One region of the Roseibium sp. JB4-4 genome, then DNA from elsewhere that is predicted to be linked to it. Evidence: riboswitches for the same ligand, from Rfam matches in the RefSeq annotation. Region 1 holds a riboswitch; the other holds the start of a gene.
What was found. A riboswitch is a leader RNA that binds a small molecule or an ion and turns the genes downstream of it on or off. The one in region 1 is predicted to bind S-adenosylmethionine.
Positions count from the first base shown of each region.

Region 1 (10,787 bases):
CGGACAACGAAATGACCGATATGGAACTGGCGACGATTGGCGATGTGGTCAAGATGCTCCCGGTTTTCCAAGGGTACGACAGCGCGCGGATCATCCCGGCTGCGCAGCGCTGCGGCGACATTCTGCAGGAAGACGATGGTCTCAAACTGGTGCTGGAACTGGTCGGCGACGTGCTTCCGGCCAAGCTTTACGATACGGCGTACGCACTTGCTGTCGAAGTTGCAGCGGCCGATCTTCACGTTGAACAGGAAGAGCTGCGCATTCTCCAGCTGCTTCGTGACCGCTTCAGTCTCGACAAGCTAACCGTGGCAGCGATCGAACGCGGAGCAATTGCGCGCCATCGCTCGGTCTAAGCAGGGCGGACAGGTGCGTTGAAGAAGCCGAGGCCAAGGCGCAACTGGATCTTCCCGACTATCTTTGCCGGTCTTGCGGCGATCATTTTAGCTGCACTCTTGGTCTTTCTTTCCGGCCTTGAAGACTTTGAGCTTTCAAAGTTTGAAACACGCGAGCTCAGTTTTCAGGACGAACGGCACCAGATTTCCGGGTCGTTGATCTTGCCGGTTGAACACCCGACTTCGCTTGTACTGCTGATCCACGGCGACGGACCGGCAGACAGGTTTGCCAATGGCGGTTATCTGCCGCTCATCAACGCACTCCTTGATGGTGGTATCGCAGTCTTTTGCTGGGACAAACCAGGGATAGGTAAAAGCGAGGGCGACTGGCTGCAGTATTCGCTCGCCGAGCGCGCGCGCCTTGCGGAGGCGGCACTGATTGCTTTGGCGGCGGAAGAGGACCTCTCAGAGGTTCGCAAGGGCGTTCTTGGCCTCTCTCAGGGCGGCTGGGTGGTTGCGGACCTCGCCGCAGGCAAAACCAGCGCAGATTTCGCAATCATCATTGGCGGTGCCGTCAACTGGCTTCGGCAAGGCCAATATTATCAGCGTCGCCGTCTTGAAAACGACGGTGCCACCCAGGGCGAGATAGAAACCGCGCTGTCGAAGAGTGCCGCCGCCAATAACCAAATGGCTGACAAAGACTTCGACTATCAGGACTACCTTGAAATTGCCGGGCCAGATCCAATGAGCTCAAGCCGCTTCCAGTTCGTTCGGAAAAATATGTTGGCAGACTCATCCGGTCATCTGACCAAGATCACAATTCCGGTACTGACTTTGCACGGTGGCGAAGATCTGAATGTGGACCCTGACTACAATTCCAGCCGCTATCGGTTTCTCTTGAAATCCGGGCACGCTGCAAATCGAAGCAGCGTAATCAAAGGTGGTACGCATAGTCTTTTGCGCGCGGAACTGTTCAACTACCAGCTTGAAAGCCAGATGCCATGGTGGTCTCAGGCAGCATTTCTCGCGTTGGGACGATACGCCTATGCGCCCGAAGCGCTGGATTTGCTGACGACATGGACGAGGCAGCACGCGCCCTCACGAACCGGAAACTGACAGTTCGGTTGAATTGGGGTTTCAAGCGCCGAAAGGCCGCGTCAGTTCAAGCTCCGAATGCTGTCGGGAAGATCCAATGAAAACGCAGGTATCGTCACGTTGAAGAGCGTTCCGTCAGGCCGTTCCATCTCATAGGCACCAGCCATGATACCGCTGTCTGTCGCCAGCGGGCAGTGTGAAGAATACTCGTAGGTTTCCCCGGGTTCGATAACCGGCTGTTCTCCGACGACCCCTGGACCATTCACTTCTTCCTGACGCCCAAGACCGTCAGTGATCTGCCAGTAGCGGGATTTCAGTTGAACCGGTTCGCTGCCGCCATTGTGGATCTCGACCATATAGGCCCAGATGAATTCACTTTCTTCCGGGCGCGATTCATCGTCCAGATAAAAAGGTTCGACGGAGACTTCGATTCCTTCGGTTGTGGCGCTGTAACTGCCCGACACGTTTAATCCTTTTGCTTCCGGGTTAGGACCCGTTCATTCAAAACGGGCTTATAAGGCGTATGACGTAAGCGTGAAAGGGACTGACTTGTGATTTCCGAGTGGATTTTGCATGTAGACCGCTGAATTTTTCAATTATGTGACCATCAACATGTTCGATGCCCGAATTCGTCCTCTGATCGATCCGCCCCTGAACCGAATGGGTCAGGCGTTGGCGGCTGCCGGCATCAGTGCAAACGCGGTGACCCTCTTCGGCTTCGCCTTGGGTCTTGTCGCAGCCGTGGCAATTGCTTGCGGCGCAACGCTTGCCGGTTTCTTTCTGATTGGACTGAACAGGCTGGCTGATGGCCTTGATGGCGCGATTGCACGCGCATCCGGCAAGACCGATCTTGGCGGATACCTCGATATCACGCTCGATTTTTTCTTCTATGGCGCTATTCCGCTCGCCTTCGCTGTGCTGGATCCTGCCAACAACGCCCTCCCTGCGGCAGCCCTTCTCTGCAGCTTCTACGCCAACGGCTCAGCCTTTCTGGCATTCGCCATCATGGCGGAACGCAAACAGCTGACGACGGACGCGCGCGGTTCCAAGTCTCTCTATTATCTCGGCGGCCTGGCTGAAGGGGCAGAAACCATAGCCCTGTTCCTGTTGATGGCTCTTCTTCCCGCCTGGTTCCCCGTTTTGGCCTGGGGATTTGCTTTTGTGTGTTTCGTCTCAGCCGCTGCCCGTGTCCTGATTGGCGTCGCCGCCTTGAGAGACTAGGGTTTCATTTCATTTGGCTTTTTACCTTTGAGACCTTCGTCCAGGAGATATCGTGTCTTCCACTCCTCGCTCACCTTGTCCGCAAGTTTGGCAACAGGCAGCGGAATCCCCTTTGCAACCGCGCCATCAAAACCGAGATGCGAAATGAGATCGACAAGGACAGTCTCCGGATCATTGGCCAATCCGTCATAGGTTATCCGGTAGGGATCCAGCCCTTCCCGGGAAAACCAATTGCTCCACTCGTCTTCATATAGTGTGACTTCCTCAACCGTCTGGCGGATCAGCTCCCTGTCGTAGTCCGGTTCTTTCGGTTCGGATGTTCTTTCCAGCTCTGTTCCATCGGGAGCTTTGTGCCAAAGGCCGGTTTGCGTGGCCTTGATCAATGAGATCGCCTGGGAAAGCTTGTCCTGCCGCGTCAAATGGATGATGCATGTTTTTCCAAATTCCGCTTCGAAGCGCGCCAGATCGCTCGAAGCGTCCGGGTGCGTAAATTCGAGCCGGTCAAAGAAAAAGCTTGCGCTTTTCCGCTGCAATCGCAGGCCGAAAAGACTGCTTCCTCCCATACCCTTGGAACGGGAGGCGGAAAAGACTGCCTTGAGAGCCGAAACTTCTTTTTGTAGTCACGGGACTGAAGGTTCAGGGATTTCTGCCAAGCCGCAAGTGTCGGCACGTGGAAATAGGATTCCGGCTTTCCGGCGACGCCTGTTGCCGCCAGCAATTTACACAACAAGGTGCTGCCGCTGCGGGGTGAGGTACAAATGATATAGGCCTGGTAACCGAATTTGGACTGAACCGTCATCTGAGCCACTTCCTGCCCTCAGGTATTCGATGGGCGTTCTTCGGCCCATCCAAGGGTTTCCTTGGCACAACTGGCGCGCCAGTTCACGCTGTTTTGCTCCTTTCGCAATGGTTCGGGCTTACTGTGTTGCCTCTTCACAACGGCCCTGGACAGCATCTCAAATGAAAAGCCCGGCACTTGGCCGGGCTCGTACGTCTAATTTCACGCGCTCATCAAACTGCATTGAGCGCTTTTTCAACGTCTTCCAGAAGGTCCAGCGGATCTTCCAGACCTATTGATAGCCGCAAGATGCCGTCGGAAATATCCAGCTCCGCGCGTGCTTCTTCACCAATCGACTGATGGGTCGTGGTGGCCGGATGGGTGATCAGGCTCTTGGCGTCTCCAAGATTGTTGGAGATCTTGATCGTCTCCAGCGCGTTGGTGAAACGGAAGGCTGCTTCCTTACCACCCTTGACTTCAAAGGCAACCATTGTCGATCCGGCTGTCATCTGACGCTGAACGACATCAGCTTGCGGGTGGTCGGCGCGCCCAGGATAAATCAACCGGCTGATCTTGGACTGGTCCGCCAGAAAATCGGCTACCTTTCCGGCACTCTCGGTCTGGCGTGCCACGCGTAGCGGCAACGTTTCCAGTCCTTTGAGGAGAACCCAGGCACTGAAAGGGCTCATGTGTGGCCCAGTATGCTTGATAAAGGGCATTACCTCGTCAGTGATCCACTCCTCATCTGAAAGAACGACCCCGCCCAGACAACGGCCCTGACCGTCAATGTGTTTGGTTGCCGAATAAACGACAACGTCGGCACCAAGCTTAAGAGGCGACTGATAGAGTGGTGTTGCAAAGACATTGTCGACAATCAGCCGCGCACCGGCTTCCCTGGCGATGTCGGCGACTGCAGCAATGTCGATCACCTCGAGCGTCGGATTGGTCGGGCTTTCCAGAAACAGTGCCTTGGTGTTCGGACGAACTGCTGCTTTCCACTGATCGATGTCGGTGCCGTCAACCAGCGTGCTTTCTACCCCGAACCGCGGCAAGAGTGTCTCGCAAATGTATCGGCATGATCCGAACAGGGCTTTGGCTGCAATCACATGATCGCCCGCCTTGACCGACGCCATCAGCGCCAGATTGACAGCTGCCATGCCGCTTGCAGTCCCGCGCGCAGCCTCTGCGCCTTCCAACCCCTTGATCCGGTCCTCGAACATGCTGACAGTAGGGTTGGCATAACGGGAATAGACATAGCCTGGATCTTCGCCGTTGAAGCGCGCTTCAGCCGCTTCGGCACCGCTATAGGTGAACCCTTGTGTGAGGTATATGGTCTCTGAGGTTTCACCAAAAGGTGACCGCATCGTACCGCCATGCACCAGTGCGGTTGCAGGACGCCAGTTCTTGTTTCCGGTCTTGGTGGTCTCAGTCATGTCTTCCATTGCTCCAAACGCAAAAAACCCCAGCCTCAAGACCGGGGTTTGCACCTCCGGCCTATTTAGCAACTTGTTTAACGTGGCTGCAAGCCGGCCGGCCCAAATCACCACGAAGAGCCTGTTTGTTAAGTGAAAACGTTTCGAAGGTCAATCTCCTTCGGCGAAAAGCCTGCCATCGGCACAAAGCCTGTTGGCGCGGGCCGCCCTATCCGCTAAGGACGATAGGCAAGGAATTTGCGGGAAATCATATGAACGTCACGGCGGGTCAGGTCTTGAACGGTAGCGCAGCACTTTCAGCCAGCGGCATTTTGCCCGAACGCATCATTCAGGAGATGTTCGCAGCCGGCGAAATATCGGCTGCCGAACCTCCAGTCACCGGTCAGATCCAGCCTGCAAGCCTCGATCTGAGGCTTGGACGCGAAGCCTACAGGGTTCGTGCGAGCTTTCTGCCCGGCCCGGAGATCAGGGTTGCCGAGAGGCTGGAGCAGCTGAAGCTTCATACAATCGACCTTTCGGAAAGCGCTGTTCTTGAAACCGGATGTGTCTATATCGTTCCCCTGCAGGAAAGCCTTGCCCTTGCAGCGGACATTTCGGCGACCGCCAATCCGAAAAGCTCCACGGGCCGACTGGATGTCTTCACCCGTGTTATCACCGACAACGGCCTTGCCTTCGACACTATCCCTGCCGGATACGAAGGCCCGCTCTACGCCGAAATTTCACCCCTCACCTTCCCGATCCTGGTCCGCTCGGGCTCGAGGTTGAGCCAGATCCGTTTCCGGCGTGGCCAGTCCCTGATTGCTGACGACATTCTGGAAGAGGTGCACAAATCCCATACGCTTATGAGCGGTGGCAATGAGCGTATCGGCAATGGCGTTCAACTTTCAATCGATCTTGAAGGCAATGGTCCCGACAGCCTGATCGGATACCGTGCCAAGCATCACTCCGGCCTGATTGACGTCGATGTTGTCGGCGCGCAGGACCCGCTCGATTTTTGGGAACCGATCCACCGCCGCCAACGCGGTGAGCTGATCCTCGACCCCAATGCGTTTTATATCCTGGTCAGCCAGGAAGCCGTGCACGTACCACCTGACTTCGCTGCGGAAATGGTGCCGTTCGACCCGCTGGTTGGCGAATTCCGCGTCCACTATGCCGGTTTTTTCGACCCCGGTTTCGGTCATTCCGGAGCCGGCGGCGTCGGCTCGCGCGCTGTTCTGGAAGTCCGGTCGCACGACGTGCCCTTCATTGTGGAACATGGCCAGACCATTGGCCGCCTTGTCTATGAACACATGGCAGAACGCCCGGCAACGCTTTATGGCGAAGGGATCGGCTCCAATTATCAGGGCCAGGCGCTCAAACTTTCCAAACATTTCAGGTCGCCTGCATAGACCGGCATGGCATTCAAGACCGTCACGCGGGAGTTCGAAGGTTTTCTGGAGGACCGGAAGTCCCGGTTTCTTGCTCATCTGGTTCCATTTGAAGTGTTTGACCAGCGGCTGGACGACCTTCGCAAGGAACATCGCAAGGCCAATCATGTGGTCACGGCTCACAGACGGCTTCTTGAAGGTGACCAGATAGAGGAAAGCGGCAAGGACGATGGCGAACCGGCCGGCACGTCCGGCATGCCGACCTTGCGCGTTCTGCAAGGGGCGGAGCTCATCAATTGCGCGGTGCTGATTGTGCGTTATTTCGGTGGCACCAAACTAGGCGGCGGTGGCCTCGCGCGGGCCTATTCCGGCGCAGCTCAGGACGCCATCAACAACGCCGATCTCGTGCCTTTCAGAAAAATGGCGCAAAGGGAGTTCAGTGCGGACTTCGCCCACAGCTCAGACCTGGAGCGACGGGTTGAGGTGCTTGGCCTCAGCGTTGTCGCGCGCGATTACACGGAAAACGGTGTACGTCTTCTCGTTGAAGGTCCCCAGGAGACGCTCGAGGACCTCTAGGATCTGGTCTTGTCGACCTCGGCTCTGAGCGCCTTCAGTTCGGTTCTAAGGGCTTTCACTTCTTCCAGGATCAAGCCCGTATCGTCATGGATCGCCTGCCGGTTTGCATCGGCTTCGGCATCATGTTCTTCCTGCATGGCCGACACGATGATACCGATGAAGAGGTTGAGCACCGTGAATGCCGTGCACAGAATAAAGGGCACGAAGAACAGCCAGGAATAGGGATAAGCTTCCATCACCGGACGGACGATGCCCATGGACCAGCTTTCCAGCGTCATGATCTGGAAGAGCGTATAAAGCGAGGCTCCAAGATCGCCGAACCATTCGGGGAAAGATTCTCCGAAGAGCTTGGTCGCCATGACGGCAAAAACATAGAAAACCAACGCCATAAGGACGACAATCGAGCCCATGCCTGGAAGGGCTGCAATCAGGCCGCCGATCACGCGTCTGAGCGAAGGAACGACCGAAATCAGGCGCAGGACACGCAAGATGCGCAACGAACGCAGCACCGAGAGATTTCCACTGGCCGGCACAAGCGAAATCGCCACGATGACAAAGTCAAAAATGCTCCAGGGATCCTTGAAGAATTTCAGGCCATGCGCGTAGAGGCGCAAGATCAGCTCGACGACGAAAATCCCGAGGATCACCTTGTCGACAAACACCAGCGTTCCGCCAACCTGGTCCATCACCGTCTTGCTGGTTTCCAACCCCAGCGTGATGGCGTTCAGGACGATAATCCCGATAATACAGAATTCCCAATTGCGCGAAGTGACGAGCGCCTTGACCTTGTTTCGCATATATCCGACCTGGAGTGTGCCATCATCATTGGCGCAGTTTGCGCCCGCGCGAACATGGCGATTTCTTTGCCGCAGTGCAAGATCAACAGCTCGTCGAAATCCAACTTCTTGAGTTGACAGACCCGTCCACTCGGCGCAGAAAGCTCCCGGAGCCATCGCGGGTGTAGCTCAATGGTAGAGCAGAAGCTTCCCAAGCTTAAGACGAGGGTTCGATTCCCTTCACCCGCTCCAGCAATTCAGCCGCCTTAAAATCCTCTGCGTCTCGGTCTCGCTGTAATCGGTTGGAACAGTGGTCAGTTCGCTCCTCAGCATTCTTGAGGCATCTGTCCGGCTTAGGCCGAGGTCGCGCAGCAAGTGATCCGGCATCTGCGCCAGGCTTTGCGCGTCCTTCCGGCGCTTCGATTGGCGCTGAAGATTTCGAACAACAATCTGCAACAGTTCCGGGAAAGACGCCCAGGTGAATTGGAGTGGGCTCTGACTTGTTGTTTGATCGCTCATCTCGAGTGCTCCTTTGTCTTGACTGTATTGAAGACTAGGGAGCATCGCTGCACTCGGTGCGCAAACATCTCACTTAACCAAGAATTTTTCGCAAAAAATAGAAGATTGTGATAATTTCTCGCACCTGATTTCTTTTTTTGAAGAGGTAACTCTCATGGACCCACTAGATGACTTCGACCACCGCCTGCTGCGTCTGTTGAGCCTCGATGCACGCCAGACCGGCAAGGAACTTTCCGAAAAGGTCGGTCTGTCGCCTGCAGCGTGTCTGCGACGGGTTCAGCGGCTCCGGGAGATCGGCGCGATCCGTAAGGAAATTGCCATCCTGGCGCCCGAGGTAACCGGCACTACCGTCACCCTGCTCGCCATGCTGGAAATGGTGCGTGGCCAGCCGGAAAGAAATGCCAGAGCCCGTGAGACGCTGTTGAAATTGCCGGAAGTGAAAAAGCTCTACCATGTCACCGGCAAGGCCGACCTGGTGCTGACCATTGAATGCGCCTCCATGGAAGCTTATGCCGCCTTCACCGAAAGGCACTTTTATGCGGAGGAAATAAAGGGCTTCGACACGATCGTTGTGCTGAGATCTTATGATCCGGAGGTGGAGGACTGACACCGCGCTTGACAAAGCCGGCAAGTGCGCTGTGTCCTTGAGTAGTGTCTTTCGCACATCACGGGCTTCATATTCCGGGAGTTATGCGCCAGGGATCTGAAACCGGTCCGATAAAAGGCCTTGTCGCCACCTCGTCTAGTCGCCCAATGGCTGAGGAGCGGTGCGCCCGTGATATGCTGTCAGGGACGCGCGGATCCGGCGCAGGTTCTCCGTTGTTTCCTCGCTTGTGTCGTAAGCGACCGACATGGCGATCGCGTCCAAAACGGCGAGGAATGCATAGCGGCTTGCAGTCGGCTTGAAGATATGCGGGTCTTCCGGCAGATCAACGACGATCGGGATGGAAACGACGCTTGCAAGCCGGCTGCCGGGCTTTGAAATGCAGATTGTCTTTGCACCATAGGCTTCTGCAACCTTTGCGGCGGCGACAATCGCATCGGTTTCGCCACTTGCCGAAAACAGGAGCAGCGTATCACCGCGCCCCAGCGTCGCGGCCCTCATTTGCAGGATGTAACTGTCATTGACGGCCATTGACGTGATGCCCAGCCTGAAAAAGCGGTTGGCCCCCTCCTGCGCAAGCACGGATGACCCTCCGCCCATACCAGCGACAAGCAGCTGCTTGCTGCCTACGATCGCTGTCTTGGCTTGCTCCAGCTGCGCCGGATCGAGCTGCTGGCGCATAGCGTTGGTCGTCGCGTAGATTGCTGCCAGAACGTGGTCGATCGAATTCTCCATGCTGGCAGGCTCTTCACCCACGTCCGGTCGAATATACTGAAGGCTTACCGCCAGATTCTGCGCCAGACGCAGCTTGAATTCCTTGAAACCATCGCACCCCAGCGACCTGCAGAAGCGGATTACGGTCGGGGTGGAAACATCGGCAGCCCCAGCAAGCTCTGCGATGGTCATTGTGCTGATGCGGTCGATATTGGCCTTGACGTAATCTGCAACACGTTGTTCGCGCGTAGCAAGTTGACCGTCTATGCGGTCCAACGCGGAAATCAGATCTGCAACGGCACCCTGACCACGTTTGGGAAGTTCTGTTTCCGCGCCTTCACCATCCGACATTTCCTGCTCCCACGCCTTCATTTTGATTTGTAACGTAAGTACATTTCTTTTTGAAATCCAGACTCAAGATACAGAATTCTGAGCTCGCCTCGCTTAAATTTGTACTTTAGTTAGAAATTTTGCTTGATTTTGTATTTTTACCTCCACACAATGTACTTCAGTTACGTATCTGGGAGGGTGGAATGCAAACGTGGGCACGTCTCGCTAGCGCACGGATCAACACAATCACCGAAGCCGTGGTTGCCTTATTGATGCTGCTGCTGGTGCTTGATGTCTGGCTGGGCGTTGTCGACCGTTATTACTTTCATTGGCAACTCCCCTGGCCCGAGGTCATGGCTCGCTACCTGATGATCTGGGCGGCGATGTTGGCGATTTCCTGCGGTATTGCCCGGCGGGAACATATTGGTCTCACAGCCTTTTTGAATTTGTGGCCCAAGCCAGTGCAGCGAACGGTCCTCATTTTCATGGACCTGCTCGCTCTGAGCCTCTTTCTCTATGTTCTTTGGTATGGCCTTGGCTTCGCTCAAAGCGGCGCCAGCCGGCAGGCAATGATCTTCGGGCTCAGTCTCGAGCCTTTTTATGCAGCCATACCGGTTTCTGCCGCGCTTTGCAGCACTCAGCTCGCTCTCGTTCTTGTGCGGGATCTCGGCACACACCTGGAGTTTCCTGCCGAAGAGGAAGCTGTCTGATGTGGGCGGGCATTGCATTTGTTCTTCTGATCCTGCTCGGCATGCCGATCGGTTTTGCCATTGGTCTTGCCGGGGTTGTCGGTCTGATCGACATGGGCGGCACCCAGTTCCTGTCCATCGGACCGAGCAAGATCTTCAACGGTCTGAATATCTTTCCGTTTCTCGCCATGCCGTTCTTCATCCTTGCCGGTGAAATCATGAACGGCATCGGCATCACCAACAGGCTCGTCAACCTGGCGCAGGTTCTGGTAGGCCGGTTCAGGGGTGGTCTGGCTCACACCAACATGCTGGCTTCTGTTTTCTTTGCCGGATTGACCGGTTCGGCGACTGCA
Region 1 covers NZ_CM146333.1:1,837,300-1,848,086, forward strand. Annotated here, with positions in the region: gene ACZ1HV_RS08415 (tellurite resistance TerB family protein) at 1-353, shown strand, start outside; gene ACZ1HV_RS08420 (alpha/beta hydrolase family protein) at 372-1,448, shown strand; gene apaG (Co2+/Mg2+ efflux protein ApaG) at 1,490-1,891, opposite strand; gene ACZ1HV_RS08430 (CDP-alcohol phosphatidyltransferase family protein) at 2,040-2,648, shown strand; partial or broken gene ACZ1HV_RS08435 (Stf0 family sulfotransferase) at 2,645-3,447, opposite strand; gene ACZ1HV_RS08440 (O-succinylhomoserine sulfhydrylase) at 3,660-4,859, opposite strand; SAM riboswitch at 4,904-4,983, opposite strand; gene ACZ1HV_RS08445 (2'-deoxycytidine 5'-triphosphate deaminase) at 5,111-6,247, shown strand; gene ACZ1HV_RS08450 (IMPACT family protein) at 6,254-6,802, shown strand; gene ACZ1HV_RS08455 (ion transporter) at 6,799-7,599, opposite strand; tRNA gene ACZ1HV_RS08460 (tRNA-Gly) at 7,757-7,830, shown strand; gene ACZ1HV_RS08465 (DUF1127 domain-containing protein) at 7,819-8,097, opposite strand; gene ACZ1HV_RS08470 (Lrp/AsnC family transcriptional regulator) at 8,252-8,704, shown strand; gene ACZ1HV_RS08475 (MurR/RpiR family transcriptional regulator) at 8,840-9,766, opposite strand; gene ACZ1HV_RS08480 (TRAP transporter small permease) at 9,949-10,455, shown strand; partial or broken gene ACZ1HV_RS08485 (TRAP transporter large permease) at 10,497-10,787, shown strand, end outside.

Region 2 (10,787 bases), 290 kb from region 1:
GGCGGCCTTCGTCCCAGTTCTTCCTGACGTTTTCATTATCATCCAGTCCGAACCATCGGGACCTGTGCGGTTGGCGTCCATCGGGATCAACCGCGATGATTTCCAGATAGACGCGATCTCCGAGCTGCAGCCTATGATTATGAGTGCCCATATACTCATGCCGTGTGCCGAATGGCACGTCCAGGTCAAGACAGTCCCGGACATGCGCGACGCCTTCCGCCAGCGTCGGAGCGATGACGGTTAGATGGTCGAGCTTCAGCATGCAGCGGATCCTTCTGCGGATAGGGATAGGGACAGCCCAAATTCAAGATTGTTAACCATACCCTGCCATCATCTGTTCCGGTTTTACTATAGGTGACGACGACTTTCGGCAGCGGTGACCCCTTTGAAAATCGAACTCGCGCCAATTCGTACGATCTTCGGCATTGATCTGCGCACACTTGCCCTTTTCCGCATTCTTCTCGGCGTTTACATCCTGATTGATCTCGCAATGCGGAGCCGCGATCTGATCGCACACTATACGGATGCGGGTGTTATGCCGCGATCCGTTCAGATCGATCATCTTTATGTCACCACCTGGTCGCTCCATCTGGCAAATGGGGCGGCTTGGTTTCAAGGACTTTTGTTTGGGATCGCAGGCCTTGCGGCTCTCTGCCTGATCGCCGGCTGGCGCACGCGCTTCATGACGGCCGTTTCCTGGGGTCTGATGTTGTCGGTGCAGAACAGAAACACCTTTGTGCTCTCCGGCGAAGACAATCTTGCCCTTCTTCTACTCTTCTGGGCGTTGTTCTTGCCTTTGGGGGCCCGGTACTCCGTTGATGCCGCGTTGGACAAAACGCAATACTTTGTCAAAAACGAATATGCCTCAATCGCCACAGGTGCCCTGCTCCTGCAAGGCATGTCGATGTATTTCTTCAGCGCGCTTTTAAAGACACATCCGATCTGGTTCAAAGACGGCACGGCAGTTCATTATGCGCTTCAGCTTGACTATCTCGTGACCGCTTTCTCGCTCTGGTTCAGGCAATTTCAAGGTCTGATGACAGGCCTGACCTACTACGTCTATCTGCTTGAGCTCGTTGGTCCGTTCCTTATTTTTTCACCTTTGTTTCACCGAACGCTGCGAATGGTTTTCATGGTGGCGTTCATGACCATGCATTTGGCGTTTCTTCTATTTCTTGAAATTGGTTTTTTCCCGCTCATTTCGATCATCATGAACCTGACTTTCCTGCCGGGCTGGATGTGGGATGCCTTCGCCAGGAAGCTTCCTCGACGCACCAAAGCCGACCTTCACATGTGGTTCGATCATGGATGCGATTTCTGCGAGAAGACCTGCTGTTTCTTGCGGGTGTTTCTTTTTCTGCCTGCAACACAAATCCGTCCTGCGCAGGACGGCCCAGACATCGGTGCAGAGCTGGAGGCACGGAACTCATGGGTTGTCACAAACGGTAATGAACGCCACTACAAGTTCCAAGCCCTTGCTCTGGTTGTCAGAGCGTCGCCGGTCTTCTTTCCCGTCGGCTGGTTGCTCAATCGCGCCATTTTTCGAAATACCGGCAATCGGATCTATGACTGGGTGGGCCGCAACCGGAAAACACTTTCAAAAGTCTCCCGCAACTGGTTTGCGTGGCGGACCTCACCTCCCCGGTTCGGCGTCGTGACCCAGTCGCTGGCTGCAATTTTCCTGTGTTTCATCACGGTGCAGAACGTAGCCACCTTGCCATGGAGCGGCGTTTCTCCGCTGCCTGCTTCTTTCAAAATGGTTCGCCAGGCACTTGGCCTTTTTCAGCACTGGACAATGTTTGCGCCCTTTCCGGAGATGACCAGTCCCTGGCCAGTCATTGAGGGCGAACTTGCCGATGGCACGATCGTTGATGTCTATTACGGCAACGTGGGACTGGCCGACTTTGAAAAACCCGCCGTGGTTTCAACCGTCTTTGAGAATTACAGGTGGCGCAAATTCCTTTCGAACCTTGAAGACCAGACCTACGACGACAGCCCTCAATTTCTCGCACTGACTTACGGCCAATATCTTTGCAGGACCTGGGCCAGTTTTGACCCGGCCATGCCTGCGCTGAAATCCTTTGTCATCTACTTCCAGATTGAAAGATCTCAACCACCCGGTCTGCCGAAAGAGGTGGAGACCCGGCAGGTCTGGAACCACGAATGCTCCGGGTGATTGATTGCCTTCTATCTTAAAGTGGACAGCGAGCTAGTTCCTCGGCGGAATATTGATCGCCTTTTCGCTTGCAGGACGTTTCAGGCAGGTTTCGACCCATCGGACAACGTTCTTGTGATCCATATATCCGGTTACTTCAGCCGCTTCATAGAACCCGTTGATATTCCGTGCCCAGGGCCAGCTGGTGACATCCGCGATTGTATAGTCGTCACCCATGATGAACTGCCGCCCTTCGAGTTGGCGGTCCAGAACGCCGAGAAGCCGTTTGACTTCGTCGCGATACCGCTCAAACGGGCGACGGTCCTCATACTCCTTGCCGGCAAACTTGTGAAAGAAGCCAAGCTGGCCGGTCATCGGGCCCAACCCGCCCATCTGCCACATCAGCCATTGGATCGTCTCATATTTTGCAGCCGGATCGGCCGGAAGCAGCTTGCCCGACTTTTCTGCAAGGTAAATCAGGATGGCACCCGACTCCCACAAAGCCAGAGGCTTTCCGCCCGGCCCATTGGGATCGATGATCGCAGGGATCTTGTTGTTCGGATTGAGCGACAGGAATTCCGGGGTCATCTGATCATTGGTCGCGAAATCGACTTTGTGAGCTTCATATGCCAATCCCGTTTCTTCCAGCATAGCCGACACCTTGATGCCGTTCGGGGTCGGCAGCGAATAAAGCTGGATCCGCTCAGGATGTTGAGCAGGCCATTTTCTGGTGATTGGGTAGTCGGTCAATGCAGACATTAGATGCTCTCTTTTATTTCTGTTCCGAAGGTCTTTGCCGGATTACGCTGCGCATATAGGACATCGTCATCGCATTTAAACCCATCGTTTGTCGCCGATGAATAATTGGGGAAGACACAAGCGCGCAAACACCTTATAGCTCGCGCGCTCAAGCGGAGAGCCGAACCAGGGTCAGACCTTTTCAAGGAGATATTGATGGCGGACGATACCGAAACGCGGATTGAAAAGCTTGAAATAGATCTCGCCCATGCGACAAACACCATCGATGAACTCAACACCGTTGTAATTGAGCAAGGCAAGCAGATAGAGCGGATGAAACGTGTGCTTGCAAACATGACCGATCAGGTCGAGGAGCTGATGGACAACGTGCTGCCTGGTCACCAGATCGACAAGCCGCCTCACTACTGAAGGCATCCTGGGCGTTTGATCCATTCCAAAGCCGGTTTTGTCAAAAACACTATGCTGACGGAAGTTTCAAAGAAGGTGCTTCATGCGTGTCTTGAAATATCTGGGCTTCCTGCTCGTGCTGATTGCCGGCATTGCCGGCATCTCCTGGTGGAATACGCGCCCTCCCACTGTTGAAGTCGTTACACCCTATAGAGGCAGTGCGGCTGAAGTCGTCTATGCAACGGCTGTTGTAGAACCCGTGCGTTGGGCCAAAGTCACCAGCATCATCCGTGAGCGCATAACTTCGCTATGCGGCTGCGAAGGCATGGAAGTCGCCAAGGGGGACCAGCTGGCCGAACTGGACAGTGGCGATGCCCGTGCAACACTGGCCGAGCTGGAAGCACGTCAGGTTCTAGCCAAGTCCGACAGAGAACGCGCAATGCAACTCCTGGAAAGGCGGGTGGTCAGCCAGCAGGTCTACGACAAGGCCCAAAGCGAACTCATTCGCGTCAATGCCATGATCGCGGCACAAAAGGAACGTTTGCGCGATTACAGCATCGTTGCTCCCATGAACGGCGTGGTCTTGCGTCAGGATGGAGCAGTTGGTGAAGTCGCGGAGCCAGGTGATGTTCTGTTCTGGATCGGCCAACCCCAGCCGCTGCAGCTGATTGCCGAGGTGAATGAAGAAGACATTCCGAAAGTCGCCAAAGACCAGAAAGCGCTCATCAAGGCAGACGCATTTCCAAAACGGGACCTTATGGCAACCGTTTCAAGGATCACACCCAAGGGCGATCCGGTGCTGAAGAACTACCGCGTCTATCTGGACCTTCCGGACGACACACCCTTGCGCATCGGCATGACCGCTGAAATCAATATTGTCACAGATGAAGAAGCAGACACCTTGCTGTTGCCGCTTGCCGCCTTCGATGGTGCACACGTGCAGGCGATTGCTGAAGACAACACCGTCTCGCTTCTTCAGGTCGATACCGGAATCAGGGGCACACGCGCCGTTGAAGTGCTGGCCGGTGTGGAGCCGGGTGCAAGAGTTGTCTTTCCCTACAATTCAGATCTGGAAGCGGGACAGACTGTCAGGCCGGAGGCCGCGAGCGAGCCATGATTCTTTTGTTCAGGATCGCGGCAACCCATGTCCGCAACCGCATGCGACAGACTGTTGTGTCAACGCTTGGCGTGGCGCTCGGGGTCGGATTTTCCGTTGCCATGGCAGGTTTGATGGAGGGTTCACAACGGGACTTCATGTCGACCTTGATCGAGGCAATTCCGCATGTCGAGATCCAGGACGAACAACGTGCTCCGGCCTTGCAGCCCGCCAGCGAACGATTTGACGCAGTCGCTTTTCACGGGCTGAGACCGAAGGAGGATCTGCGCGGTATTCGCAATCCGACAGAGGCCCTGGCGTCCTTACGCGATTGGGTGAACGGTTCCATGACACAGCGACTGAGCGGCCAGGCCGTGCTGCGTTATAGCGGACAGGACATCGGGCTGACTCTGACCGGTGTGGTGCCCCGTGACGAACTTGACGTTTCCAAGATCGAAGACGACATGCGCCAGGGCTCGCTCAAGGATCTTGAGGTAACGTCGAATGGTCTCGTGCTCGGCAGGAAAGCTGCCGAAAGACTTGGCGCGGATGTCGGGGACACCGTCACACTGACATCGGCGAACGGTGTGGCAAAAAGGTTCAAGATCGTTGGCCTTTTTCATACAGGCATCACCGCCAGCGACGAAGGCTTTGCTTATGCGCCCTTGAAAGCTGTCCAGATCCTTCTGGAAAAACCCGACATCATCAACAGCATCTCCATTCGTCTTTCAGATATTGGCGAGGCAAATGATGTGGCTTCCCGCGCCGAACGGCAGCTCGGATACAAGGCGGTTTCCTGGGAGGAAGCGAATGAAGGACTGATGGAGGCTTTCTTCGTGCGCAATGTCATCATGTACACGGTCGTCGGCGCCATACTGGTTGTGGCAGGCTTCGGCATTTTCAATATCGTGTCCACCATCGTTCATGAAAAGGCAAAGGACATTGCGATTCTGAAATCGCTCGGATTTCCAGAAACGGACATCCAGCAGATTTTTGTCCTTGAAGGCCTCGTGATCGGCGTGCTTGGCGCGATCGCCGGGTCAGTGCTGGGTTTTGGCCTTTCCAGCTATCTCGCAACGGTCAAGTTCGAACTCACGACGGATGTCGAGGTGACCCGCTTGCCGATCTATTTTTCGGTTTTGCACTACGTGATCGCCTGCCTTCTGGCGCTGTTTTCTTCTGCAATCGCCGGCCTGATACCTGCCCGCAAGGCCGCTCGTCTCAATCCCGTTGACATTATCCGGGGGCCACGTGACTGCTCCCGCTGCCGCACCGATAGAACATCCGCTGCTGGAAACACGTGACCTGACCCGCATATTGCCCGCTGTTGTTCCTGTCACGCTGGTCAAGGATGTCAGTTTGCGGATCGGTCATTCGGAGTTTGTCGCAATCACCGGACCTTCCGGTTCCGGGAAATCCTCATTGCTTTATCTGCTCGGCCTGCTCGACAGACCGACAGGGGGCGAGGTGTGGATTTCCGGTACAGAAACCGACCGTCTGTCTTCCGGCGAGCTTGCGCACATACGGTTGGAAAAGATTGGCTTCGTATTCCAGTTTCATTTTCTTTTGCCGGAATTCACAGCGCTGGAGAATGTCATGATCCCGATGCAGCGGCTTGGAAAGCTGCCGCCGAAGGAGCAGCATGAACACGCGGAGGGTCTGCTGGCCGGGCTTGGGCTTGAGGACTTCCTGAACCGCCGGCCAGAGCAACTTTCCGGAGGTCAACGCCAGCGTGTGGCTGTCGCCAGAGCGCTCGCAAATTCGCCGGACCTGATCCTCGCCGACGAGCCCACGGGGAGCCTCGATTCCGTTGCCACCGAACAGGTTTTCGAAAGCCTGCAAAAAATCGTAGAGACCCAGCAGACAACCATTATTGCGGTCACGCACGATATGGACCTGGCAAATCGCATGGAACGGCGTGTTCACCTGGTCGACGGGCAAATTGACTACGACCGCAAACAATAGCGAAACCTCAACAACCTTTTCGGTGTCGGTAACATTGAAATCACAAGTGAATTTGTCATAGGTCCACCGCTTGCCATTGGTTTGAAGACATGTCATAAGCCCATCATCATCAAGAGAAGGGCTGGCGCCCTCGCCAACCTGCCGAACCGGGCAAGGTGGTTTCCGCAACAGGGATGCGGCTGGAAAGATCCTCCAAAGAGGCTATCCGGCAATCAAGCGGTTTCACAGCATGCGCCAGTCCTCCTCGGGCAACCGATGGAGGATTTTTTGTCTCAACAGCCTTTTGCCGGTCGTGCGGCAGACCTGATCGAGCATCATCTTGGCGCCCATGCCGAACTCGCCGAAACGTCAATCTGGCAGCGAGCTGCCGAAGATTGTGTTCTGGCGCGTATCAAATCACTGCGTATTGTTGGTGGACTGCCCAGGCACAAGGCTGCCCTGCATCCGGACGAACGCCTGGACAGGTTGAAGAGCCAGCTTCAGCTTTGGGCAAATGGCTGCACATGTGCTGTCGACGAAGATCTGTTCGCCGACATTGTCAACCGTCACCTGTCTGATCGCTAGATTTGGTCAGTCATTGTTGGGCACAGGGCGCGGCTTGCCGCCATCATCGACCGCCACCATTGTGAAGATAGCTTCGGTGACCATTTCGCGATGCCCGTACCGGTGCCGCAAGGCCCAGGCTTCCAATCTGATTTCCATGGATGAGCGTCCAACCCGGATCACTTCTGTATAGACACACAAAACGTCACCCACGTGCACGGGACGAATGAATTTCATCTTGTCGACCGCAATCGTGACAACGCGGCCCTCTGCCCTTTGACCGGCAGCGATGCCGCCGGCCAAATCCATTTGCGACAAAACCCAGCCACCGAAGATATCACCTGAAGCGTTGGTGTCTGCCGGCATCGCCATTGTTCGCAATGTCAGATCGCCATTCGGTTTAATTTCGGTCACGGCCGAGCCCCTCCTTTTTCAGACAGGTCGAGACTACCCACCGCGGCACAGATCACAAGTCCTACTTGATCAAAGTCACTCAAATCACCAGCATCATGATTGCCATGATCCAGAGGGGTAGTGGCGCAGCGATCCAGATCAGAACAATCGGGAGGCCGCGCTGCAGCAAGTTCTTGCGCATATGAAGAAAACTCCTTTTTCAGGCAAAGCCGGGGATCTCAATCACCGTCAGGATTGCGAGTGCCAGCATTCCGGTGATGAATGCTGCCTTGGCACTGCCAATCAGGGACCGGCCTGCCGTGTCGAGCCGTGGCATCGGTAAGTCGCGCGAATCCAGATACATCGACAGCAACATCAACGAAAAAACGGCGAACCAGACAACGACAAGCACTTCGGCGACGAGCACAATTGCAATCAACATGTCCCTATCCAGTCCTGCTTCGAGTTGAGTTCTGGAGGTGGCACTGCGCCGGCAACCCCAAAAGTCGCCAGCCACAGACTTTGCGCGATACGCTCTGCAACAGCGATGATTTCGTCGGCAATGTCGGGCACGAACAGCTCCCGTACAACGGGACGGAATACGCCAAGCCACAAGGCATAATCCGCACTCACCAGCTCCTTCTGTTTAAGATGAGCCGGCACCGGCTTGCCCTTGTAAGCTCCGTTTTTCATGAGTACCGACTGCCAGAACGTTTCCATTTTCGGCAGATGCTCATCCCACTTGCCATCCAGCCGGCGGTTGAAAATCTCACCAAGTCGCGGATGCGCGCGCACACAGCCATAGAATGTCTGGACCATCACATGGATCGACTGCTCGTCAACATGCTCATAACGTTGCAGTCGGTCGCCCTTGTCGATCATCGGCCGTCGGCCAAGTTTGTAACCGCGGCCTGAGAATTTACCGGTTTGCATCGCTTTCTCTAAACATTCATCTAAAATGCATCTTTTAAATGACACAAGCTCGTACTAAAATCAACATCTGAGATGAATGTTTTACGGGAAGCTGCTATGCGCCTCAGTCAGGCCAGTGATTTTGCCTTACGAATTCTCATGGCCACCGGACAGTCCGACCATCCACAGACGGTCGAGAAGCTTGCCAACCAGCTCGGGCTGGCAAAATCTCACGTGATGAAAATCGTCGCGCATCTTGCAAAGGGCGGCTATCTGGAAACCACTCGCGGTCGTGGCGGCGGCATCAGACTGGCAAAATCGCCAGACGCAATCAGGCTTGGCGATGTTGTCCGATTGATTGAGCCGGATCTTGGCGTGGTCGCCTGCCTGAAACCCGGATCAACTGTGTCCTGCGCTTTCCTGCCACGCTGTGCGTTGAAGGGTGCAATGGCACAGGCTGCCGAAGCGTTTCTTGACAGCCTTAATGGCCAGACACTGGCTTCGATTCTGGTTGGAACGCAGAAAGCCAGGCTCTTGGACGCAACTGGCTAAAGCGTTGAGGCCTGCTCGAGAAACTCGATCTGTTCAAGACAGTAATAGCCTGAAATCCGGCTGATCGTTCCGGCCCGTTTCCAATCGTTGAGCACACGGCTGACATTCTCGCGCGCAGCACCGGCCATATTGGCGATATCCGCCTGACTGAGCTTGTAGTGCACCAACATCCGGCCATCGTCGAGAGGTTTGCCGAACGTTTCTGCCAACTGGAGCAGCGTTTGCGCAACCCTGCCTGGAAGAGGCAGGAACGAGCGCGCGGCCAAAACATCATTCGCGTGACGCAGTCTCTTTCCGACGATGGATAGCATATGACGATAGACGGCCGGGTGCTCGTCTGAGAACCTTTGGAACGCCGCCTTGTCAATGAAAGCGAGTTGCGCCTCTTTCAACGCGCTCACTGTCGCCGATCGGGGCCTGCCATCCAAGAGTGCCAATTCGCCAACAAGATCGCCTGGCCCGAGAACGGCCAGCAACTGTTCGTCGCCTTCAACGGACAAAAGAGACACTTTCAACGACCCTTCCAGCACGGCATAACAACCGTTGCCTGGGTCTCCGTTTTCAAAAAGAATTGTTCCAGCAGCAATCTTCATGGGCCGCGCAAGCCGTGACAGCCCAACAGCCAATTCCGGATCCAGCCCCTCAAGTGAAAAGCTGTTCTTCAAAAAGTCTTTAATTTCCGCCACACCTACCCCCTGCCAACAGCGTTGCCGCGACGAACTTTTTTGGATCAGACGCAATCCTGTGATGTTCATCACGTGCAATCAAGCAAAATAACCCTATATCTAAAGTCATGGAAGCGGGGTCGCCCCTCCCTCCTTCCAGGCCTCCACGAAAAACGGCTCTGTTCCCCGCAGGGCCGTTTTTTCGTTGAAATAGAGTTCTAGTTTAAAAATACGTCTTTTTTGTCCAGAGTATGGAAAAATCTCGTACTGGCCAAAACCTCGTACTGACACTCCCTGATCGCTATTTTTTTACGCGGCTCTTCGCGTCTGAGACGATCATCGGCCCGTCCGGGAATTGCAGCGACAAAGCTGAGATCGCTCATACCGTCAAAGTGATTGTGCAAAAGGCGCTGCAGCTCTTCGCGATCGTCCGTTTGCGGCAAAGGCTCGGCTCTCGGCAAAACCTTCATATTGTGGGCCTTGGCGAGATGGGACAATCTCAACGCTTTCAAACCGGGCTGAACAGGCGAAATCAAAAGGGGCGGTTTTTCGAAGTCCGCATGATCAACGGCCTTCAGAACAAGGCGCGCAATCGACATTCTTGAAAGCAGGCCCTCACGAACGGCGATGAAGTCAGGCTGGCGCTTCATCAACACGCTGTACCTCGCCAGCTGCGCCTTGGCTTCTTCCAGCATAAGTTCATCCGGCATCAAGCGGGTCAAGGCACGGAAATTGAGCTTTTCCCGACTAAACGTCCTCTCGCCGTAGACTTCCTGCATACGCGAGCTGACCGGTGACACTCGATCTCCACTGAAAGCAATCGTTACGCCGAAAAGAACCCGATTGCCGACTTTCTCAGCCGTTTCCTGCAGCGGGCGAAACTCACGGGGCCATAGTTCTGTAGCTACAAGAGCGCCGACAGCACTCAAGCGCCCTTTTTCGGCGAGCTCGCGCAGGGCGCGGTCAACCCCGAAAGCGAGACCGTAATCCAAGGCACCAAGTGTTATTCGCTTCATCTAAATCCGGCGGGCAAATAGCAATTATTCAGGCACATCCCTGCGTCATTCGCCCGCGCAATGCAAGTCCGTTGTGAACTCAAGCACTATGCCGCAGTTGTCCTATCTAAAACGGACCGGCTCAAAAACCGGCTCGATCGGACCATCAACCTTGTAGACGATCAACCTTTCAAGGCTGACACCTTTAACCTTGCGCTCAAGCTCGGCAACCTCTTCGACCCTTTCAAAAACTTTCTGAAGGTCGTCCGCCTTGTTACGGCGATCTTCGGTGACATAGAGTCCGGACTTTGCCAGCAGGCTGTTGTCGGGTGGTGGTGTCATCAGATACCGCACGCGTTCCGTCA
Region 2 covers NZ_CM146333.1:2,130,191-2,140,977, forward strand. Annotated here, with positions in the region: gene ACZ1HV_RS09795 (VOC family protein) at 1-262, opposite strand, end outside; gene ACZ1HV_RS09800 (hypothetical protein) at 386-2,176, shown strand; gene ACZ1HV_RS09805 (glutathione S-transferase N-terminal domain-containing protein) at 2,210-2,914, opposite strand; gene ACZ1HV_RS09810 (SlyX family protein) at 3,110-3,322, shown strand; gene ACZ1HV_RS09815 (efflux RND transporter periplasmic adaptor subunit) at 3,405-4,418, shown strand; gene ACZ1HV_RS09820 (ABC transporter permease) at 4,415-5,701, shown strand; gene ACZ1HV_RS09825 (ABC transporter ATP-binding protein) at 5,649-6,362, shown strand; SAM-I-IV-variant riboswitch at 6,464-6,588, shown strand; gene ACZ1HV_RS09830 (hypothetical protein) at 6,630-6,926, shown strand; gene ACZ1HV_RS09835 (acyl-CoA thioesterase) at 6,933-7,277, opposite strand; gene ACZ1HV_RS09840 (hypothetical protein) at 7,519-7,740, opposite strand; gene ACZ1HV_RS09845 (group III truncated hemoglobin) at 7,734-8,231, opposite strand; gene ACZ1HV_RS09850 (RrF2 family transcriptional regulator) at 8,328-8,762, shown strand; gene ACZ1HV_RS09855 (Crp/Fnr family transcriptional regulator) at 8,759-9,448, opposite strand; gene ACZ1HV_RS09860 (ChbG/HpnK family deacetylase) at 9,646-10,443, opposite strand; gene ACZ1HV_RS09865 (ArnT family glycosyltransferase) at 10,546-10,787, opposite strand, start outside.
Region 2: another riboswitch for S-adenosylmethionine. It lies ahead of ACZ1HV_RS09830 (hypothetical protein); the one in region 1 lies ahead of ACZ1HV_RS08440 (O-succinylhomoserine sulfhydrylase).